2 linked regions of the Sphingosinicella sp. BN140058 genome follow. Each later gene encodes a partner of the first gene's protein in a complex. Links are inferred from orthologs where the notes say so. Each region holds a gene or a part of one and is shown on either strand. Other genes may lie near its edges. The genes, in order: tsaE and tsaD.

The links.
Region 2: the proteins of tsaE (region 1) and tsaD are in contact, whole or in part, in a crystal structure (PDB 6N9A), measured with the Thermotoga maritima proteins. The link is inferred for Sphingosinicella sp. BN140058 from one-to-one orthologs. Residues at the interface, in WP_004082108.1 of Thermotoga maritima: Leu37, Gly38, Lys46, Lys57, Val59, Lys60, Ser61, Thr63, Phe64, Thr65, Leu66, Met67, Val69, Pro71, Tyr82, Arg83, Leu84, Asp86, Asp88, Phe89, Asp93, Ile128, Asp130, Glu131, Arg134; in WP_004082750.1 of Thermotoga maritima: Cys10, Asp11, Arg49, His50, Leu82, Gly84, Gly135, Gly136, Glu154, Thr155, Leu156, Asp157, Asp158, Ser159, Glu162, Asp165, Lys166, Arg169, Leu170, Tyr175, Lys213, Thr214, Leu217, Tyr218, Gln221, Arg222, Asn324.

What each region holds. Positions count from the first base shown.
Region 1 is NZ_CP035501.1:5,289,158-5,300,575, reverse strand. The notes cover bases 7,769-10,767. They hold tsaE (tRNA (adenosine(37)-N6)-threonylcarbamoyltransferase complex ATPase subunit type 1 TsaE), read right to left. Parts: upstream 9,489-10,767; coding sequence 9,048-9,488; downstream 7,769-9,047. Other genes in these bases: ETR14_RS24020 (PAS domain-containing sensor histidine kinase), read right to left, coding at 9,485-10,767; ETR14_RS24030 (aminoglycoside phosphotransferase family protein), read right to left, coding at 8,065-9,063; ETR14_RS24035 (nucleotidyltransferase family protein), read right to left, coding at 7,769-8,062. Outside these bases: ETR14_RS24070 (YciI family protein), read right to left, coding at 1-251; ETR14_RS24065 (hypothetical protein), read right to left, coding at 290-469; ETR14_RS24060 (NADPH-dependent FMN reductase), read right to left, coding at 571-1,167; ETR14_RS24055 (hypothetical protein), read left to right, coding at 1,285-1,479; ETR14_RS24050 (glycine zipper 2TM domain-containing protein), read left to right, coding at 1,567-1,872; ETR14_RS24045 (prolyl oligopeptidase family serine peptidase), read left to right, coding at 2,185-4,149; double-strand break repair protein AddB, read right to left, coding at 4,307-7,288; more of ETR14_RS24035, read right to left, coding at 7,304-7,768; more of ETR14_RS24020, read right to left, coding at 10,768-11,418. UniProt on the Escherichia coli protein: Required for the formation of a threonylcarbamoyl group on adenosine at position 37 (t(6)A37) in tRNAs that read codons beginning with adenine.
Region 2 is NZ_CP035501.1:2,366,971-2,375,487, reverse strand. Bases 1-2,917 are described here. They hold tsaD (tRNA (adenosine(37)-N6)-threonylcarbamoyltransferase complex transferase subunit TsaD), read right to left. Parts: upstream 2,018-2,917; coding sequence 983-2,017; downstream 1-982. Other genes in these bases: hemC (hydroxymethylbilane synthase), read left to right, coding at 2,062-2,917; ETR14_RS10730 (NAD(P)H-dependent glycerol-3-phosphate dehydrogenase), read right to left, coding at 1-927. In the rest of the region: more of hemC, read left to right, coding at 2,918-2,973; ETR14_RS10715 (uroporphyrinogen-III synthase), read left to right, coding at 2,970-3,656; ETR14_RS10710 (hypothetical protein), read left to right, coding at 3,659-4,567; ETR14_RS10705 (metallophosphoesterase), read right to left, coding at 4,570-5,298; ETR14_RS10700 (nucleotidyltransferase family protein), read right to left, coding at 5,282-6,070; ETR14_RS10695 (Clp1/GlmU family protein), read left to right, coding at 6,231-6,977; ETR14_RS10690 (1-acyl-sn-glycerol-3-phosphate acyltransferase), read right to left, coding at 6,974-7,660; ETR14_RS10685 (YdcF family protein), read right to left, coding at 7,660-8,190; ETR14_RS10680 (ABC transporter permease), read right to left, coding at 8,187-8,517.

The sequences.
Region 1 (11,418 bases):
CTCTCGTAAATCTCCACCGTCTCGAAAATACCCCCGACGAAATAAGGGTCTGCGGCGAGATAGGTGTCGAGCGTTCCGCGGTCGGGCACGTCGAAGACGAACAGGCTGCCGATCATCCGGCCCTGCTCGATCAGCGGGCCGGCATAGACGATCTTGTTCTGCTCATCCGCGACGAATTCGAGATGGGCGGCACGATGCTGCAGTCGCGCCTCGCCGGCGCCCTTGTCCTTACCGATGACGACGAAATGCATGGGTCCAGGCTATACCAAGCGGGCCGCTGCGAACAAGCTCAGCTGGCGCGGTCGTGCACATGCTCGACGTCGAGCGCTTCGTCGACGTCCGGGGGGGTCACGTCGCTGCCAGCGCTTGGCGACGGCGTCTCGCCGGGACCGACAACCTTGGCGGCGGCATCGTCCCGTTGCGCGCTCTGCGCGTCCGGGTTCGTGTCATCGTTACGGGGCTCAGTCATCGCATCTGCTCCTTCGACACTGCTCAACGAAGCCGTTGCCTGTGCGTATCCTCAAAGGCTGCTCGACTGGTCACCGCGGGCATGCGGCTCGCCGCTCCAGTTCAGCTGCGATGGGCGAGATCTTCGGCAAGCAGCCGCCGCGAGCGCACGATCACGTCGACCCAATCGGCGAAAGCGTGCGCCAGGTTCGTGACCAGATCCTTCAGCGGACCGTCCTTCAGGCAATTGTCGTCGCCGAAACTGGCATCGGTGACGTTGCCGAGATAGGCTTCCGGCTGCTGCATTACCGGCATGTTCAGAAAGACGCAGGCCTGGCGCAGCTGATGATTGGCGCCGAAGCCGCCGATCGCTCCGGGAGACACGCTGACGATCGCCGCCGGCTTCTTGTCCCACACGCTCTGGCCATAAGGCCGCGAGCCGATGTCGATCGCATTCTTGAGCACGCCGGGAACGCCGCGATTATATTCGGGCGTGCAGAACAGGATGCCGTCGACGGCCGCGATCCGCTCGCGAAAGCGCACATATTCGGGCGGCGGCGCCGAGTCGCTGTCCTGGTTGTAGAGCGGCAGATCGGCAATCTCGACGATCCCGCAGTCCAGCGTGTCCGAGGCAAAGGCGCAGATCGACTGCGCAACCTTGCGGTTGAGGCTGCCCGCGCGAAGGCTGCCGACGATGATCGCGATACGGTGACGGCTCATGCTCACTCCCCTTTCTGCATGGGCATGCGTGAGCGGAACGGCGCTGTCCACGAAAAGTGACGGCTTGGCGAGGCCGCGCTTGCTCCTTTAGGAGGCGCTGAAGCAAGGAGACGTCCGATGGCCGAGAAAGCGAAGAGCACCAAAACCCGTTCCGGAAAGCAGACCGGCGCCGCGTCGCCGGACCGCGACGCCGGCGAGAGCCGTAACAAGAAGATCGTGACGGGCGCGGCGATCGGCATCGGTTCCGCCGCGATCGTCGCCGCCTTGCTCTACGCCAATCGCCGCGGCAAGACCGACCGGAACGAGGGCTGATCGCCTGAACCGCGCCTGTCGGACGGGTTCAGGCAGGGCTCAAAGGCGGCGGACTAAACACTCCTCAACATCTCGGAGGAGTATCCCATGCGTAAGATCGTCCTGGCCCTCGCAGTCACCAGCCTCACCGTCCCGGCGCTGCCGGCGAGCACCGCCTTCGCGCGCGACACCGGCGTCTATCATGGCCAGACCTGGCGCGGTTCCGATGGCCGGACCTATTGCCGCAAGCCCAACGGAACCACCGGCCTCGTCGTCGGCGGTGCCGCGGGTGCCCTCGTCGGCCGCGAGATCGACAGCCGCGGCAGCCGTGCCACGGGCACCATCCTCGGCGCGGCCGTCGGCGCCCTGCTCGGCCGCCACGTCCAGCGCAACGTCGTCAGCCGCTGCCGCTGAGCCGGCCACCAGCAGCGGCGCGTTCGAGCAGCGGCAGGACATTGCATTTCACGCATGTTCCTGCTACGTTCCACCTGTGCCGCCGGCAGCGAACTCGCCTTTCTTCCGCGAGCCATCGCGCCGTGCCGCCGACTCTCTTGCTGCCGGGCAGAAGCCTCGTCTTTGAAGGCCGGAGACTGATCGATGACGCTCGGCACGTCGGCGTGCCGATGCGAACCCGTCGTGCATGAGAATCGACCGTATTATCGGTCAATACGGTCGATTTTCAGGCGGCGGGACGGCAAGGTCGGGCATCACTGCCGAAGGATCGACATGCGCACTGCCTGCCTCGCCGCTCTGCTGCTCACCGCCGCCTCCCCGCTCCTCGCGCAAATCGCCAGGGTCGACTCGCGCCAGGTCGGCTCGGCCACCCTGCAGAACGTTCCGGAGATACCGGCCGACGTGCGGGACGCGGTGCAGCGTTACCAGAGTTACCGCGAGGCCGAGATCGAGGATTGGCTTCCCGACGGATCGATGCTGATCACCACCCGCTTCGGCGCAACCCGGCAGGTCCACCGCGTCCTCGCTCCGGGCGCGGCGCGGACCCAGCTGACCTTTTTCTCGGAGCCTGTCGGCGGAGTCTGGCGAATCCCGGGCAGCGAGCGCTTCCTGGTCTCACGCGACACCGGCGGTGACGAATGGTTCCAGCTCTACGCGATGGGCCTGACCGGCCCTCCGGTGCAACTGACGGAACCGGGCACCCGCAACCAGTCGCCCGTGCTCGGCAAGGACGGCAAATTGCTCGCATGGTCGCGGGCGGTGAAAGGGTCGAGCGACTATGCGATCCTCGTTGCGAACCCCGCGGATCCGACAAGCCGCCGGGTCGCGTATCAGGGCAAGGGCGCGATCTCGCCTGAGGACATCTCGCCCGACGGCAAGCAAATCCTCCTCACCCGCGGGATCTCGAATCGCGAGATGCGGCTGTCGATCCTCGATGTCGCCACGGGCCAGGCTACCGAACTCGCCTTCACCGCCGCCGAGCCCGCCCGCTATCTGCAGCCACGCTTCGTTCGCGGCGGTGCCGCGATCCTGGCGATCACCGATCAGGGCAGCGACGTGCTGCGTCTGGTCGAGATCGATCTCGCCACCGGCAAGTCTATACAGGTGTCAGGCGAATCGAAGTGGGAGGTGGAGCGGTTCGATCTCAGCGAAGACGGCCGCGTCCTCGCCTATCCCTATAATGAGGACGGTTTCTCGCGACTGGTCGTGCAGGATTTCCGGACACGACGCGCCCTGCCCCAGCCGCAGTTGCCGAAAGGCGTGCTCACCGGCCTCAAATTCTCGCCTGACGGCAAGAGGCTCGGCATCAGCCTGACCAATGCGACCTCGGCTGGCGACGCCTGGACCTGGGACGTGGCGGGCGCGCAGCTGGCGCGCTGGACGCAGTCGGAGCTCGGCGGGCTCGACCCGGCGCAGCTTGCCGAGCCGCGGCTGATCCGCTTCCGCTCCTTCGACGGCTTGTCCGTGCCGGCCTTCGTCTACCGTCCTCGGAACGCGGCGGCGGACACCCGTACGCCGGTAATCATCGACATCCACGGCGGGCCGGAATCGCAGACCCGGCCGATCTGGAATCCCGGGGCGCAATATTTTGCAGATCTTCTCGGAGCGACCGTGATCCTGCCCAACGTCCGCGGCAGCGAGGGCTACGGCAAGGCCTATCTCAACCTCGACAATGGGGCGAAGCGGGAGGACAGCGTCAAGGATATCGGCGCCCTGCTCGACTGGATCGGGCAGCAGCCGGATCTCGATCCGGGCCGGGTCGCGGTCTACGGCCAATCCTATGGCGGCTACATGTCGCTGGCGGTGTCGACCCATTATAGCGACCGCCTGGTCGGCAGCGTCGAGCGCTACGGGATCAGCAACTGGATCTCGTTCCTGCAGAATACCGAGGCCTATCGCCGCGACAATCGCCGCGCCGAATATGGCGACGAGCGTGACCCGGCGATGCGTGCGGTGCTGGAGCGGATCTCGCCGCTCGCCAATGTCGGCGCGATCCGGAAACCGATGCTGGTGATGCAGGGCGCCAACGATCCGCGCGTTCCGCAATCAGAGTCGGATCAGGTCGTCGACCGCCTTCGCGCCGGCGGCGTCGAGACCTGGTACGTGCTGTTCGCGGACGAAGGGCACGGCTTCCAGAAAAAGCCGAACAACGATCTGCGCCGGGAGGTCGAAACCGTCTTCTTACGGAAGTTGTTCGGATCCTCCCCGGAACGGGGAGGTGGCAGCGCGCAGCGCTGACGGAGGGGGTTCGGAGACCTCGTTGACCTGCGCCCTCCTCTCCCCTTCAGGGGAGAGGCCGGGAGAGGGGCAGAGTCCGACCCCGCGCTGAGCTGCGCCGTGAATCTCCCGACTCCCCCTCTCCCCGGCCCTCTCCCCTGAAGAGGAGAGGGTGGCATTACCTCTCCCGCCCGTACCATTCGTCGAGGCGCATCAGCTGGTCATAGTCGCCATAAGGTGCATATTCCGGGTGGAGCTTGGCAGTGAACGGCGCGTCGCCGGTGAGCCAGGCTTCGGCGGCAGCGATGAAGTTGCGGGCGGCGATGGTGGTGAATTCGGCCGGATCGAGGCCGTTGCGTCCGGCGACGGGGCTCGCGACATAGCCGAGCGTGCCTGCCTTCTTGGCGAGCGACCAATATTCGAAGCAGGCCGGCACGCCCTCGATATCGGCGAAGCCGCCATGTTCCGCGATCAGCCCGAGCAAGCCGAGCTGCATCGAATAGCCCTCCCCCACCGCCTTGGGACCGGGCGGAGTGCCGGTCTTGTAATCGACGATCGCGAGGCTGCCGTCGGCAAGGCGGTCGATGCGGTCGGCCATGCCGTGGAGGCGGACGCCGGCGATCCGGTCGGTCTCGCCCCAGGCCTCGGCGCGCAGCGGCACGCGGCCCTTGGCTTCGTTCTCGGCGACTTGCGCGGCGATCCAGTCGATCGCTTCTAGGAGACGCGGCTGCCAGAGGGCGCGCATCAGCGGATGGGCATTGCTGTCGGCCAGCAGCTGTTCGGCCCGCGGCCGCAGCTTGGCAGGATCGCAATCATCCTCCTTCATCCATCGTTCGAGCACCGCATGGACGGCGGTGCCGCGCCAGGCGGCACCGGGATCGGCGTCGGGCATGTCGAGGGCGGAGAGCCGGAGCATCCGGCGGGCATAGAAAGCGAAGGGATCGGCCTTGAGGCGATCGACTTCGGTAACCGAGATGCTTCGCGGGCGGTCCTCGGGCCGCGGCGCCGGCGCCGGCCGCTCTGCCGGAGAATAGGTGGTCGGACGATCGAGCGCCTGTGCCCACTTCTTGTGCAGCGGTGATCGGGTCAGGCCGCCGGTCATCGCTTCGAGCCGCAGCCAGAAACGCGAGGCGACCGCGGGCGCACGCGAGTCGCGCCGGGCGCGGGTGATCAGCACTTGCCGCCCGCCGAGGGCGCAGGCGAAATCGTGGCCGGACAGGCCGATCCGGCGTTCGAGGCTGGGCAGGCCGAGTTCGCTGCGCAGCCGCGGCGCCAGCCACGGATCGGGGGTCGGCAGCTGCGGCCAGGTGCCCTCGTTGAGGCCGGCGAGGATCATCAGGTCGGCCTGCTGCAGCCGCGCCTCGAGCAGACCCAAGATGGCGATGCGCGGATGCTGGCCATAAGGCGGCCGAACCGCGACCGCCGTCATCAATTGCTCGATGATCGCCGGCAAGGTTGACGGCGCGGCATGGCTTGGGCCGTGGGCGGAGGCCGGCTCGACGGCGGTGAGCAGCTCCGCTGCGGCGCGGCCGGCCGGGCCGGCCCAGGCCGCATCGCCGGTCAGCGCCGATGCGGCTTCGCGCAGGGTCGCGAGCAGCCCGGCCACCTGCGCCCGTTCCGTGCGGAAGGCCTGTTCGAGCGGCGCGAGCAGCGGCGATGCGTCTTTCCACCAGGCGAGCGCGGCCTTGCGAAGATCACGGTCGCGGCCACTCCAGTCCGACAGATGCTCGTGGATGCCGGCAAGCCCGGCCGGCGGCCGGGGGCCGCGCAGCGCCAGATCGAGCATGCGTGCGCCGTCCAGCCAGGCGAGCCGCGTCTCCCCCTGGCGAACCAGCGGGTGCTTGAGCAGCGCGAGCAGCGGCACCGGCGCGAAGTGTTCGGCCGCCGCCGCGGCGAGCGCGATCAGCAGGGTCCCCGGCGCGGTTTGCGACAGCGGCCGCCCGGCGCTGTCGTCGGCCTCAATCTCCCAGCGCTCGAGGTGGGCGGAGACGCGGCGTGCGAGCACCCGGTCCGGCGTGACCAGGGCCGCCGTCCGGCCCGGCTCCTCGAGCGCCTCGCGCAAGGCCAGCGCGATCGTCTGCGCCTCCTCGGCCGGGTCGGCCAACTCGAGCGCGCGCACGCCCGACAGCCGGCGGTCGGCCGGCGCCAGCACCTGCCATTTGGAGGTGAAGGCGGCGGGGGCCATGGCGTTGGTGATCGCACGGCTTCGCACCGCCGGCGCATCGCGCCCGCCGCCCCACCGCCACCGTTCGATCTCGCCGCGGCCGACGCCCATCCGGTCGAGCAGCAATTTGAGGTGATATTGGGGATGAGTCTCGATCGATGGGCGCCGCCGGCCGGTCACCGCGTCCGGTTCATGCGGCCCGAGCGCGTCCCACTCCGCCTGCGGCATGGCGAGATCGAAGCCGGGCAGGACGACGCTCCCCTGCGGTAGCCGCGCCACGGTGCGCAGCAGGCCGGCGATGGCCGGCGCGCTGGTGGTGATGCCGGCGGCGCAGACGAAGCCGCGCGGCGGGTCAGCGCGCCAGCGTCGCGCCACCGCGCGAAGCAACCGGTTGCGCCGGTCAGCAAGATCGATGCGGCCGCGGGCGGCGAGCTCGCGCGGCCATTGATCGAGGATCACGGTCAGCCGCGCCAGCGAGGTCTGCCAGTGGATCGACAGATCGGGCAGATCGGCCGCGAATTCGCGCAGCCGCGCCGGATCGACCTCCTCGACCAGCAACTGGTCGAGTGTGCGGGCGAGATCCTCGGCAAGCCGGAGGGCCTCCGCCGCGTCGACGTCCGCCATCTGGCGCTCGATCAGCCGGGCAAGCAGGAACAATCGCTCGACCGGATCGATCGCCGGCGGGATGGGGTCGCCCTCCCCCACCGGATCGAGCGCACCGCCGATGCGCTCGTCGAGCTCGGGATCGCCGACCGGGATCAGCCGCGGAAGCAGCAGGCCGCCGGGCTCCGAGCGGCGCACGAACGCCTCCGAGATCGCCCGCCCCGCCCGGTTGTTGGGGACGAGGACGATGCCGTGGGCGAGGCCGAGCTCACCGCCGCCATGCTGGGCGATCAGGCCTGCGGCGAGCGCGTCGGCGAAGGCGCGATGGGGCGGAATGGTGTAGACGGCAGGGCGGGTCTCGAAGGTCACCGGGCGAGCGTAGCGGCGCGGCATGCCGCTTGGGAAGGCTCAGCCACCCTGCAGCATGTCCTCGGTCTTGCGGATATTGGCCGGTGCGCCGACATCGAACCACAGACCTTCATGGGCGAGGCCGAACAGCCGGCCCGCCTCGATCGCCCGGTTCCAGAAAAGGTTGGTCGAAAAGGGCCCTTCCGGATGCTCGCCCTCGAGCAGGCGTTTCGAGACGATCTGCACGCCGGTGAAGACGAACGGCGCGACCGTGCCCGGCTTGCGGCGGCGCAGCTGGCCGTCCGCCGCCATGTGGAAATCGCCGCGGCCGGGATGGCAGTAGGCGCGGGCGAACGGCACCAGCAGCAGCAGCGCGTCCATCCGGTCCTCGTCCCAGCTCGCCGCCAGCAGGCGCAGCGAATCGATCGGACCGTCGATCCAGAGATTGTCCGAATTGATCACGAAGAATGGATCGGCATCGATCAGCGGCAAGGCATGGATCAGCCCGCCGCCGGTCTCGAGCAATTGTGCCCGCTCGTCCGAAATCACGATCTCGATGTCTGGGATGCGGTGCACCAGATGCGCTTCGAGCGAATCGGCGAGATAATGGACGTTGACCACGGCCTTGTGCACGCCGGCGGCGCGGAGGCGGTCCATGCAATGGTCGATCAGCGGCTTGCCGGCGACTTCGATCAAGGGCTTTGGGCGAGTCGCGGTCAGCGGCCGCATCCGCTTGCCGAGCCCCGCCGCCATCACCATCGCCACCTCGGGAACCTGCGCCGCCGGATCGGGACGAAGCGCCAGCGTCTTGCGGGTCAGGCTCACGGATATTCCCTCCAGGCGTCCGCGCGCTTGTCTGCGGGCACGTTGGCATCGAACCAGGCACGTACCGGCGCCAGCGCCGGGTGTGCGAGGTTGCGCTCGAGATACCCCCAGACCCGGGGCTGCAGCGAGAGATAGAGCGGCTTGGCGTCCCGCTTCCAAAGCCGGGTGAAGATGCCGAGGATCTTGGTGTTCCGCTGGGCGCCGAGCACTTCGTAATGGGCGCGGAACAGCGCCGGATCGGCGACCTGGGCGAGGCTGCAATATTCCGAAAGCATCGCCTCCTCCAGGGACTGGGGCACCTCGCGGCGGGCGTCCTGCAGCAGGGAAACGAGATCGTAGGCGGGGTGGCCGGCAAGCGCGTCCTGGAAGTCGAGCAGGCCGAGCTCGGTCAGGCCGGGGCGCACCATCAGATTGTCGGCATGGTAGTCGCGCAGCACCAGCACGGGATCGTTGGTAGCGACCCGCAGCACGTCGGCCCAGGCTTCGCGCCAGGCGGCGAGATAGCCCTCCTCGTCGACAGAGAACCCGAGCGCGGGCGCGTACCATTCCGGGAAGAGCTGCACCTCGCGGCTCATCGCGGCATCGTCATAGGGCGGGATGTCGGTCGGCGCCGGCTGGCTGCCGAGCCGCGCAAGGATCGCCACCGCGGACCGATAGATGTCGCCTTCGCGGGCGGGATCGCGCTGGAGATAGGGGCCGACCCGGGCATCGCCGAAATCCTCGAGCAGGAGCAGTCCCTGCTCGCGATCGATGCCGAGCGGCCGCGGCGGCGCGAAGCCGCGATCGAGCAGATGCCCCGCGACGCGCAGGAAAGGTCCGATATCTTCATGCTCCGGCGGCGCATCCATCAACACCGCCGTCTCGTCGCCGCGGTGGACACGGAAATAGCGGCGGAAGCTGGCATCGCCGGCAAGCGGCCGAATCTCGGCGCCCCCCCAGCCATGCTTCGCAAGGAAATCGGGGGCGGAAGCGGGCGGAATCATCGGGGCGGCCATCGCGTTTCCCAAGCCGGGGGCAGTTCGGCTGTCAAGGCGCGTGCGCCCTCCCCGTCCCGCGCCAGGCTCAGCCTAAGCGCGTGGCGCCACAAAAGGTCGCCCATCCGCTCGGGCCATTCGATCAGCAGGGCGCCGCCGTCGAGCGCTTCGTCGAGCGCCAGTTCCTCCAGCTCCTGCGTATCGTCGATCCGGTACAGATCGACGTGCCAGATCGGGAGCGTCAGGTCGTCGTAGGGCAGCACGATCGGGAAGGTCGGGCTGGCGACGTCGCCCTCGAAGCCAAGGCCGTACAAAACTCCGCGGGCGAAGGTGGTCTTGCCGGCGCCGAGATCACCGTACAGCGCGACGACGTCACCGGGCCGCAGGCTGCGTGCAAGACGGGTGCCGAGCCGTTCCGTCGCCTCCGGCCCTTCGAGCCGGATCATATCGGTTTCCGCGGCAGCCGGAAGGTGACGGTCGTGCCCGAGCCCGGCTCTGAGACGAGATCGATGCGGCCGCCATGCGCCTCGATGAACTGCTTGGCGAGCGGCAGGCCGAGGCCAAGCGCGGACTCCTCGCCCGATGCGGGACCGGTGGCACGGTTGAAGCGATCGAACACGCGGGTCTGCTCGGAGGCGGGAATGCCGCGGCCATTGTCGGACACGGTGATCTCCGCCACCGAACGGCTGCCCCCGGCATGCAGGAGAACCCGGCCGCCCTCGCCGGTATAGGCGAAGGCGTTCTTGAGCACGTTTTCGAGCGCCTGGCGGAGGCGGCGGCGATCCCCCGTCACACGCCCGGCATGACCCTCGATCCTGACCGCGAATTCGATGCCCTTGCGCCCCACCGAATCGCGGAACATCTCCGCCGCATCCTTGCACATGGTGGCGATGTCGACATCGTCCTCGGCGAGCAGAAGGCTGCCGGTATCGCTCTGGGTCAGATCGAGCACGTCGTCGATCAGCGCACCGAGCCGAGCGACCGACTCGAGGATCGCGCCGACATAGTCCATCGCCGTGAGCGGCAGCTCGCCGGCATAGCCGCCTGCGAGCATCTCGGCGAAGCCGCCGATCGAGGTCAGCGGCGTGCGCAATTCGTAGCTCATGTTGGAGACGAAGGCGGTCTTCAGCCGGTCCGCTTCCTCGAGCGCCGAGGTGCGCTCGCGCAGCGCCGCCTCGACGGTGCGACTGGCGGTGACGTCGAGCATCGTGAAGAGCGCATTGCCGTCGGGCAGCGGCACCGCCGCGAACTCGAACTCGCGGCCGTCGAGGAACGACACCCGTCCGCCGCGCTGCTTGCGCTCCACCGTGGCGCTGCGCACCAACTCCCGCACCAGGCTGGCGTGCGCGGCATTCTTGAGCTTGCGGCCGATATGGGTGGTGAGCGCGTCGATTCGCGGATGGGCGGCAAGCTGCTCCTCCTCGAACTGCCACAGCTCGCGGAAGCGGTTGTTCCAAAGATGGAGGCGCCCGTCGGACGCGAACACGCCGACTGCCTCGAACAGATTGTCGAACGTCGCGGTACGCACCCGCAGCAGGGTGTCGCGGGCGGAGGCGAGCTGAAGCTGTTCGGTCCGGTCCTCGAAGATCAGCAGCAGGCCGCCATCGGGCAGCGGCTGCGCGACGACGCGCAGATGCCGGCCGCCGGGCAGCAGCCAATCCTCTTCCTCGGCATGGAGCGTCTCTGTAAACCAGCGCCCCCGGTCGCGCTTCCACTCGGGATAATCGCGCACCTCGGGCAGGTTGCCGGCCTCCCGCATGCCGTCGAGCAGCCGGTTGAATTCGGGGCCGTCGGCCAGTTGCTCGGCCCGGAGCGAGAACAAGCGCGCGAAGGGCTGGTTGAAGAAGATCAGGCTGCGGTCGCGGCCGAACTGGGCGACGCCCGCCGACAGCCGGTCGAGCATGTCGCGCTGCGCGCTGACGAAGCGGGCGAGATCGGCCCGCGCCTGTTCGCGATCCTCGACGTCGATCGCATAGCCGGCGACCCCCGTGTGGCCGAGCGGCACCTCGACAACCCGCATCATTCGCCGCTCGCCGGCGATGGTCGCCGGCACCGTCCTCGCCGACGGGACCCCGCTCTCCCGCACCATATGCGCCTGACGCACCGCGCTGCCTTCGCTGTCGTCGATCAGCTCGATGCCGCCGCTCGTCACGCTTGCCGCATTCTCCGCCTCGACCGCGCGCACGTAGGCGCCATTGACCATCGCCAGGCGCAGATCGGGGCCGCGATGCCACATCGGGAAGGGCGCAGCCTCGATGAGGCCGGCCAGCGCGTCGAGCGCGCTTGCCAGACGGTCGGCGCGTTCGCGCAACGCCCCGATCTGCTCCTCCGCCTCGGTGGCGTCGATGAACCAGAGCAGCACGGAGCCGGCGGGTG
Region 2 (8,517 bases), 2.9 Mb from region 1 along the record:
CCCGGCGAGCAGCGCGCAAACGGCGGCCACGATCGGCATATCGATGCCGGCTTCGGCAGCGGCGCGGTGCAGCACCGGCGCGGTGAACGCCCCCTCCGCAACCGTGCGCCGGTCGGCGAGCAGATCGGCTGCACTTCGGCCCTCGCCAAGCCCCTTGCCGAGGCTGAAATTGCGTGAATCCGTCGACGAACAGGTCAGGACGAGATCGCCGAGGCCGGAAAGACCGGCGAGCGTCTCGGCGCGGGCGCCGCGCGCCAGGCCGAAGCGGGTCATCTCGGCGAAACCGCGCGAGATCAGCGCTGCGCGAGCATTGAGCCCGAGCCCGCATCCGTCGACGACGCCGCACGCGATCGCCAGCACGTTCTTCACCGCCCCGCCAATTTCTGCCCCAATGACGTCATCGGACAGATAGGGGCGGAACCATGGCCTGGCGAGGCGCGCGCGGAGCCGCTCGCCGATTGCGGCATCATCGACGGCAAGCGTCACCGCGGCGGGCTTTCGGGCGGCAACCTCATGCGCGAAGGTCGGTCCGGAGAGGACGGCAATCGGCGCATCGGGCTGCTCCTCCCGAGCGACGTCGTGCATCAGCTTGCGGGTCGAGTCTTCCATGCCCTTGGCACAGAGGATAAGCGGGCTCGACAGCCGCGGCATCGATGCGAGCACCGCCCGCATATGCTGCGCCGGAGTCACCACCAGCAGGGCCTCGCAGCCGGCCAGCGCCTCAAGATCGGCGGTCGCGCGGACCGCCGGATCGAGCGCGACCCCGGCTAGGAAGAGGCTGTTTTCGTGCCGCTCGTTGATCGATGCCACCACCTCCGGCTCGCGCGCCCACAACAGGGAGGGACCGGCCGCAGCGGCCACCTGCGCCAGCGCGGTACCCCAGGCGCCGCCGCCAATGACGCCCACCATGCCCTGCGTGCCCATCATCAGAAACGTCCTCCCAGTCCAGTCTGGCGGCGTTCGGCCGCGGAAGGAAGCCGCTTCACGCCTTCACACCCGCGCCGCGGACCTTCTCGGCATCGGGATCAAGCGGCCAGCGCGCCCGGGCAGGGGCATCGAGGCCGTCGGTCAGTCCGGCTTCGAGGCGAAGCGCACCAGCCCAACCGATCATCGCCGCGTTGTCGGTGCACAGCCATAACGGCGGCGCCACGAAGGGGAGGCCGCGCTGCTCCGCGAGCGCGGTGAGGGCGGAGCGCACCGCCTTGTTGGCAGCGACGCCGCCGGCGACGACCAGAGCGGTGGCGCCGGCTGCGCGGCCGAGCGCGCGGGCGGTGCGATCGACCAGGCAGTCGACCGTAGCCTGCTGGAACGAGGCAGCGATGTCCTCCGGTCGATAACGGCCACTGTCCCTGGCGCGGAGAACCGCGCTCTTCAGTCCCGCAAAGGAGAAATGCGGTTCGGGCGAGCCGACCAGTGGCCGAGGCAGTGGCACGGAATTTCTGTCGCCTTCCGCCGCGGCGCGCTCCACCGCCGGTCCGCCCGGGAATCCGAGGCCCAGCAGTTTCGCGGTCTTGTCGAACGCCTCGCCGGCAGCATCGTCGATCGTCGTCGCCAGCCGCCGGTAGCGGCCGAGGGCCTCGACAAACAGCAATTGGCAGTGACCGCCCGAGACGAGCAGGAGGAGGTATGGGAAAGCCAGATCGGGTTCGCTCAGCATCGGCGAGAGCGCGTGTCCTTCGAGATGATTGATCGCGATCAGCGGCTTGCCGGCCGCGAGCGCCAATCCTTTGCCGGCGACGAGCCCCACCATGACGCCACCGACGAGGCCGGGGCCTGCCGTTGCCGCGATTGCGTCGACGTCGGAGAGGCTTACCTTCGCGTCGGCAAGAGCCTCTTCGATCAGGGTCGGCAGGATCTCGACATGCGCACGGGCCGCAATCTCGGGAACCACGCCGCCATAGGGACGGTGGGCGCTCTCCTGCGTGGCGAGTCGATGCGCAAGCACCTCGCGCTCGCGCGTGACCAGCGCCACCGCGGTTTCGTCGCAGCTTGATTCAATTCCGAGGATAAGGCTCATCGGCGCTTCCCTGCCATCGCGCGACCCGCTAGCACAACCTCCCCATGATGGGCACCATCCGCATAGGTACACGAGGTTCGCCGCTTGCACTCGCGCAGGCGCGCATGGTCGCGACCGCGCTCCGGGACACCCATGATTGGGGTCCGGAGCGGATCGAGATCGTTCCGATCACCACCACCGGCGACATCGTCCGCGATCGACCGCTCGCCGAGATCGGCGGCAAGGGCCTCTGGACGAAGGAGCTCGATGCCTGCCTCGGCGATGGTCGCACCGACATCTCGGTCCATTCGATGAAGGATGTGGAGACCTTCCGGCCCGAGACGCTGCTGATCGCGGCGATGCTGCCGCGAGCAAGCGTTTGCGACCGTCTGATCGGCGCCGACAGCCTGGAGGGGCTGGCGCCAGGTGCGCGGGTCGGCACCTCGTCTCCGCGACGCGCCGCGCAAATACTGGCGCGGCGGCCCGATCTGGTGATCGTGCCGATCCGCGGCAACGTCGAGACCCGCTTGCGGAAGCTTGACCGCGGTGAGGCCGATGCCACGCTGTTGGCCTCCGCAGGACTGGAGCGCCTCAATCACCCCGAAATCGGAGTCGTCTTAGACGACTTCCTGCCGGCGCCGGCACAGGGCGCTGTGGGCATCGAGGTTCGCACCGGCGATCGGCGCACGCGTAACCTGATCGCAGCAATCGACGACCGCGCCACCCATCTCTGCGTCGCCGCGGAGCGGCGCCTGCTGGAAGGCCTTGGCGGCACCTGCCGATCACCGATCGCGGCGCTGGCGCGGCTCGACGGCGACGAGATTCACCTGCGTGCCGAAATCATCAGCCCAGATGGAAGCGAGATCGTACGCTGCGAAGAACGGTTTGCAGTAGACGACCGGGAAACGCCGCTGACGCTCGCAAGCGCCTTGCTGAGCAGGGCGTCGCCGGGTCTGCGGGCGCTCTTCGCGGGGTGACGCGGCTGCTGATTTTGCGGCCTGAGCCCGGCGCGAGCGAGACAGCCGAGCGCGCCGTCTCGATGGGCATGGAGCCGATCGTCGCCCCTTTGTTCCAGGTTCGTCCAGTCGCCTGGGCTCTGCCGGAGGGCAGCTTCGATGCGTTGTTGCTGACCAGCGCCAATGCGGCGCGCCACGGCGGACCGTTGCCGAACCTCCCCACCTACACCGTGGGCGACGCGACTGCGGCGGCGGCGCGAGAAGCAGGAGCGGTCAAGGTCGTGACTGGTCCGTCGGATGGGCTCGCGGCCCTTGCTCTGGCGGCCGGGGACGGGTGCGACCGCGTCCTGCATCTGTGCGGCCGCGACCACGTCGCCCTCCACTGGCCCGGCGTTCACCTCGAGCGGCGGATCGTTTATGCAGCGGAAACGGTGCCGGGCCTTCCGGCCGAAGCCGAATGCGCGATCGCCGGCGGCGCACTCATTCTCCTCCATTCTCCGCGCGCGGCACGCCGCCTCGCCGGCTTGGTGTCCGATAAGACTCCTATCCGGATCGCCGCGATCAGCAGGGCCACGGCCGATGCGGCGGGCGGCGGCTGGGCCGGGCTCTCGGTCGCTGCCGCCCCGCGTGACGAGGCATTGCTGGAACTCGCGGCGCAGCTGTGCAAGGCTGGATCGTCGCAGATGACGGGACGGGATCGGTGAGCATGGAGTACAGCCCTGGCGATGATCTCGCCGCCGCACGGCCGAGGCGCCGTATCGTCCAATTGCTGATCGGCTTGCTGCTCGCCTTTCTCGCCGGCGTGGCTGCGATGGCCTGGCTGCTGTCTCGCTGGAACGAAGGTGCTGCCATGCTCGGCATCGTCCCGCCCGCACCGGTCGTTGCAGACCGCCCGGTACAACAGGCGCCGCAGCCGGCGGCGCCTGTCCTCGCGCCGCTCCAGCCCGGCCAGATGGCCGGCGATCCGGAGACCAGCCTTCGTGTGGCACGGCTCGAGCAGCGTGTGTCGCAGCTCGACGTTCAATCCCGCGCGGCGGTCGGCAATGCCGATCGCGCCGAGGGATTGCTGGTCGCCTTCGCCGCGCGCCGCGCGCTCGATCGGGGGGTGGCGCTCGGCTATATCGAGGGCCTTCTCCAGCAACGCTTCGCCGCCACTCAGCCGCAGGCAGTCGCCACGATCATTACGGCGTCCCGCGATCCCATCACCCTCCAGAAGCTTCAGGAGGAGCTTCGCCAGGTGCAGCCGTTCCTGGTCAGCGGCGGCCCGGATCAGAGCTGGTGGGCGGCGTTCCAGACCGAACTCGGCAGCCTGGTTTCGATCCGCAAGGAGGGTACACAGTCGACGCTCGCGTCCGAACGGCTGCGGCGGGCAATCTCCAGCCTGGAAGGGGGCCAGGTGGAAGTGGCGTTGGCCGAAGTCACCCGGCTTCCTGGACGCGACCGCGCGGCGAGTTGGGTGGCCAAGGCACGCCGCTATCTCGGCGCCCGCCGGGCGCTCGACGAGATCGAGACCGCCGCCCTGCTTGAAACCCGGCCGGCGCCGCAGGTCATTCGCCAGCCGCGCCCTCAACCGACCCCGGCTCCTCCGCCGGCCCGTCCTGCCGAGCCCGCCTGAGCCTAGATTTCGAGCAAGGCGTAGGGACGGCCGAACGCCGGCTCGACCACGAATTGCGCGACGTTGAACACCGGCACGCCGCGAGGGGTGCGGCCGGAATAGGCACCGCGATGCGCGTGGCCATGGACCACCGCCTTGACGTTGTCGAAGCGATCGATCGCGTTGGCGAGCCTGGAGGAACCGAGAAACGGAAAGATCTCCAGCGGCTCTCCCTCCACCGTCTCCGGCACCGGCGCATAATGCAGCACCGCGACGGCGCGGTCGGTGCGCAGCGAGCGCAAGGCATTTTCGAGCTTGCGCGCTTCGTTGCGCGACTCGTCGACGAACACCTTCACCGAATCCTCGCCGAACGCGCCGAGCTCGCCACGCCCGAAGCCGCCGAGAAAGCCCTTCACGCCGGCGAAGCCGACATCCTTGATCACGCAGGCCTGCTCGTCGAGAATGGTGAGACCCGCCTGCTGGAGGATCTTGACCACCTCGTCGGCCTGGCCGGCCTCGTAATCGTGGTTGCCGAGCACGCCGACCATCGGGATGGTACAGGCGCGCATATCCTCGGCGAGGATCTCCGCTTCGCTGACCTTGCCGAAATTGGTGAGATCGCCGGCGAGCGCGACGACGTCGGCCTTCTCGGACATTTCCGCGAACAGATCGCGGTAGCGGTTGTGGTTGGTATCGGTGACGTGGAGGTCGCCGATCGCGGCGACGGTGATCGTATCAGTGTTTTCGCTCATGCCGTTCCTCGAGGCCTTTGCCGACCACGTCGGCGAAACCCCATTCTCCGATGTCGGTGATGTAGTCGCGGGGGCTGAGCAGCCGTCCGCGGCAGATGTCGATGCCCCCAGGCGGGAGCTCCGCCTGGGCCTGGATCCGCTCCAGCAGCTCGTCGAACACCCAGCGGGGGATGTGATCGCGCTTGGTCGGGTAGATGAAGCGGAAGTTGAGGATGTGGATGAACAGCAGCTCCCAATAGAGCTCCATCGCCGTCATCAGGCGATGCCAGTCGATCTCGTCATGCTTCTTGAGGATGACATGGACGACATCGGCACCGTCGTAGCGGTAGCGATCCTGGATGAAGAGCTTCGAGAGGATGAACTCGGTCGGCGGTGTGATCCGCACGGTCGATCCGTAGACTTCAACCTCGTAGACTTCCCGAAACCAGTCGTCGTTGACCGGCAGACTTGCGGAAGAGATGTTGAAGATGACGTCGAAGAAATGCTCGCCGCGCCACACCTTTCCGATCCAGCGTTCGTCCTCGACCTCGATCTCGTATCCCTTGGCCTTGAAGAAGGCGAGGATACGAGGCGCATCGCTGACCTTGCAGAAGATGTCGAGATCCTTGGTCGGGCGGGTGATGCCGGTGTAGCAGCCGAGCGCATAGGTGCCCGAAAGCAGGAACGGAATTCCCGATTCGTTGAGGAGGCGCAGGCTCTCGACATAGAAGTCGACCGCCTCGGCCGGCGGTTCGAAGACGGAAGCGTCGATACTGTCCAGTCTGTTACTCACCGACGCTCCTGTTCCTGGCTTGAGATCGGCTGAACAACGGAACCGCGCTCAAAGCGTTCCGGTTCGAGCTCAAGCGGAAGGAGGAAGCGCCATCGAGGTTCCCGAAGACTGGCAGCATGCGGTCGCAACGCTGGCGCGCGGCCCGGCGTCGCGGATCGCGGTGATCGGGCCCACCGATGCCGGCAAGAGCAGCTTCATCCGGATGCTGGCCTGGCAGCGGCGCTTCGCCTTGCTCGATCTCGATCCCGGGCAGAAGATGGTCGGCCCTCCGGGCACCGTCAGCCGCGGCCGCTTCGTGGGCGAACAACCCGTTTGCGACCGCTTCGCCTTCATCGGCAGCACCAATGCTCTCGCGATCGCCAGGATCGTTGGTGCGGCCGCGAAGCTTTCGGAGACTGCGCCGTTCGTGGTCAATACCTCGGGCTTCGTCTCCGGCCCCGGCGGACGGCTGCAGGCGGCGAGCATCGCTGCAGTCGACGCCGACATCGTGGTCGCGATCGGGATGGAGACACCACCGGTGCCGAGGAGCTGGTCGCGGCCGATCATCGTCTTGCCGCGCTCGCCTTTCGCCCGCCGGAAATCCGCGGCGCGACGCCGCCATCTTCGCGAGCAGGCGCTCGACCGCTCACTCGGCTTGGAAACGATCGCCCTTTCGGGTGTGACCTTCGAGCCTGCGTTGCCGGTGGACTTCACCGGCGCGGATCGGCCGGTTTGCGCCTTGGCGGACGCCAGCGGGGAAGACATGGCCATCGCTATCCTGTGCGCCGCCGATCCGCAGCGGGTGCTGGTGTGCTGCAAAGCCCCGCCGCAGCGCGTGGCGACCGTCAGGCTCGGCCACCTCTGGGCATCCCCGACGAGGTCGGGCTGGCGGCTGCGGGAGCGGCTCGAGCCGGCGTGGAGGGGCTAGCCCAGCGCGTTGATCGCCGCATGCACTGCCGCTTCGGCCTCCTTGCGGGGCAGGCCGGCGGGGATCGTCTCGCCGACCCGGATCGTGACCGTCCCGGGATGCTTTACGAAGCGGCCGCGCGGCAGCAGCCGCCCGCTGTCGAGCGCGATCGGCACCACCGGCAGGCGAAGCGCCCGGTACAGCCCGGCGAAACCCGGCTGAAGCGGCGGGGCATCGCCCGGCGCCACCCGCGTTCCTTCCGGGAAGATGACGATCGGTCGGCCGGCCTCCACCGCCTCTTCGGCGGCGCGCAGCATGCGCCTCAGCGCCGCGGCGCCGCCCTCGCGATCGACCGGGATCAGGCCGTAGGCGCGCGCGAGCCGGCCCCAGAGCGGAAGATCGGACAATTCCCGCTTCATCACGATCGCCGGAGTGTCGAGGATGACGACCAGTTCCATCGTCTCGTACATCGCCTGGTGCTTGGCGGCGACGAGCGCCGGCCCAGGCGGGAAATGTCCTTCGATGCGGGTTCGGATCCCGAGGAGATGCACGGCGCACCAACGATGGAAGCGGGTCCAGATGTGGGCGGCGGCACGCGCGCCCCGGCGCCGCCAGATCAGGGTCGCGGGCAGCGCGACCAGGATCATCAGCACGGTGACCAGATAGAAGATGGCGGCGAACAGGACGGAACGAAGCAACGCCATCACACCCCCACCAGCACCGCTGCACGGCGAAGCAGATATTTGTTGTATTCGGTGAAGAGCTGGCGGAAGCTCGGATTGCTCTCGACCGCATCGCCGATCACTTCGACGTCTCCGCCCAGACGACGCGAAAGCTCGAACCCGGCGCGGGGCATGTGCCAGTCGGTGGTGACCAGCCGCAGGCTCTTCAGCTTGTTCTTGGTCATCCAGCGGGAGACTTCCTCGGCGTTGGAGCGCGTATCGACCGCCTCCCGGCCGAGATCGATGCAGCAGTCGAACAGACTGTCGTGGCCAGGGTAACGGATGGCGAGCTCGGCGGGACGCACCGTCCGAGCGACACCCGAGACCAGCATCCGTTTCGCACGACCCCGCTTCAGCAGATCGAGTCCGCGTTCCATCCGGTTGGCACCGCCGGTCAGCACGACGACGGCATCCGTTTTCTCGTCGCCCGCCGGCCGCGGCAGCAACACCGCGAACAGTGCGTAGCCGAGCAGATAGGCGAGAACCAGGAAGGAGAGAATGCGCGCGATCACAACATCCGTCCCAATGCACGAAGAATGGTGGCCCGCGCCACCACCATTGCGAGCGCCACGCCGCAGACCGGCAGCGCGACCAGGATCGCCCAGCTCAGGATCGGCAGATGCGCGGAGCCGAGCAGATCAGACCCGAGCGCACCGACCCGGTTGCCGATGAGGAGGAGGACACCGGCCGCAGCGGCAAGGCCGACGATGCCGCCGAACAGCGCATCGAGCGCGATCCGGCGCTGAAAGAGCCGGGCAACCTGGACATCGGTCGCGCCCATCAGGTGCAGCACTTCGATGGTGCCGCGATGCGTGTCGAGCGAGGCCCGCGCGGCGAGC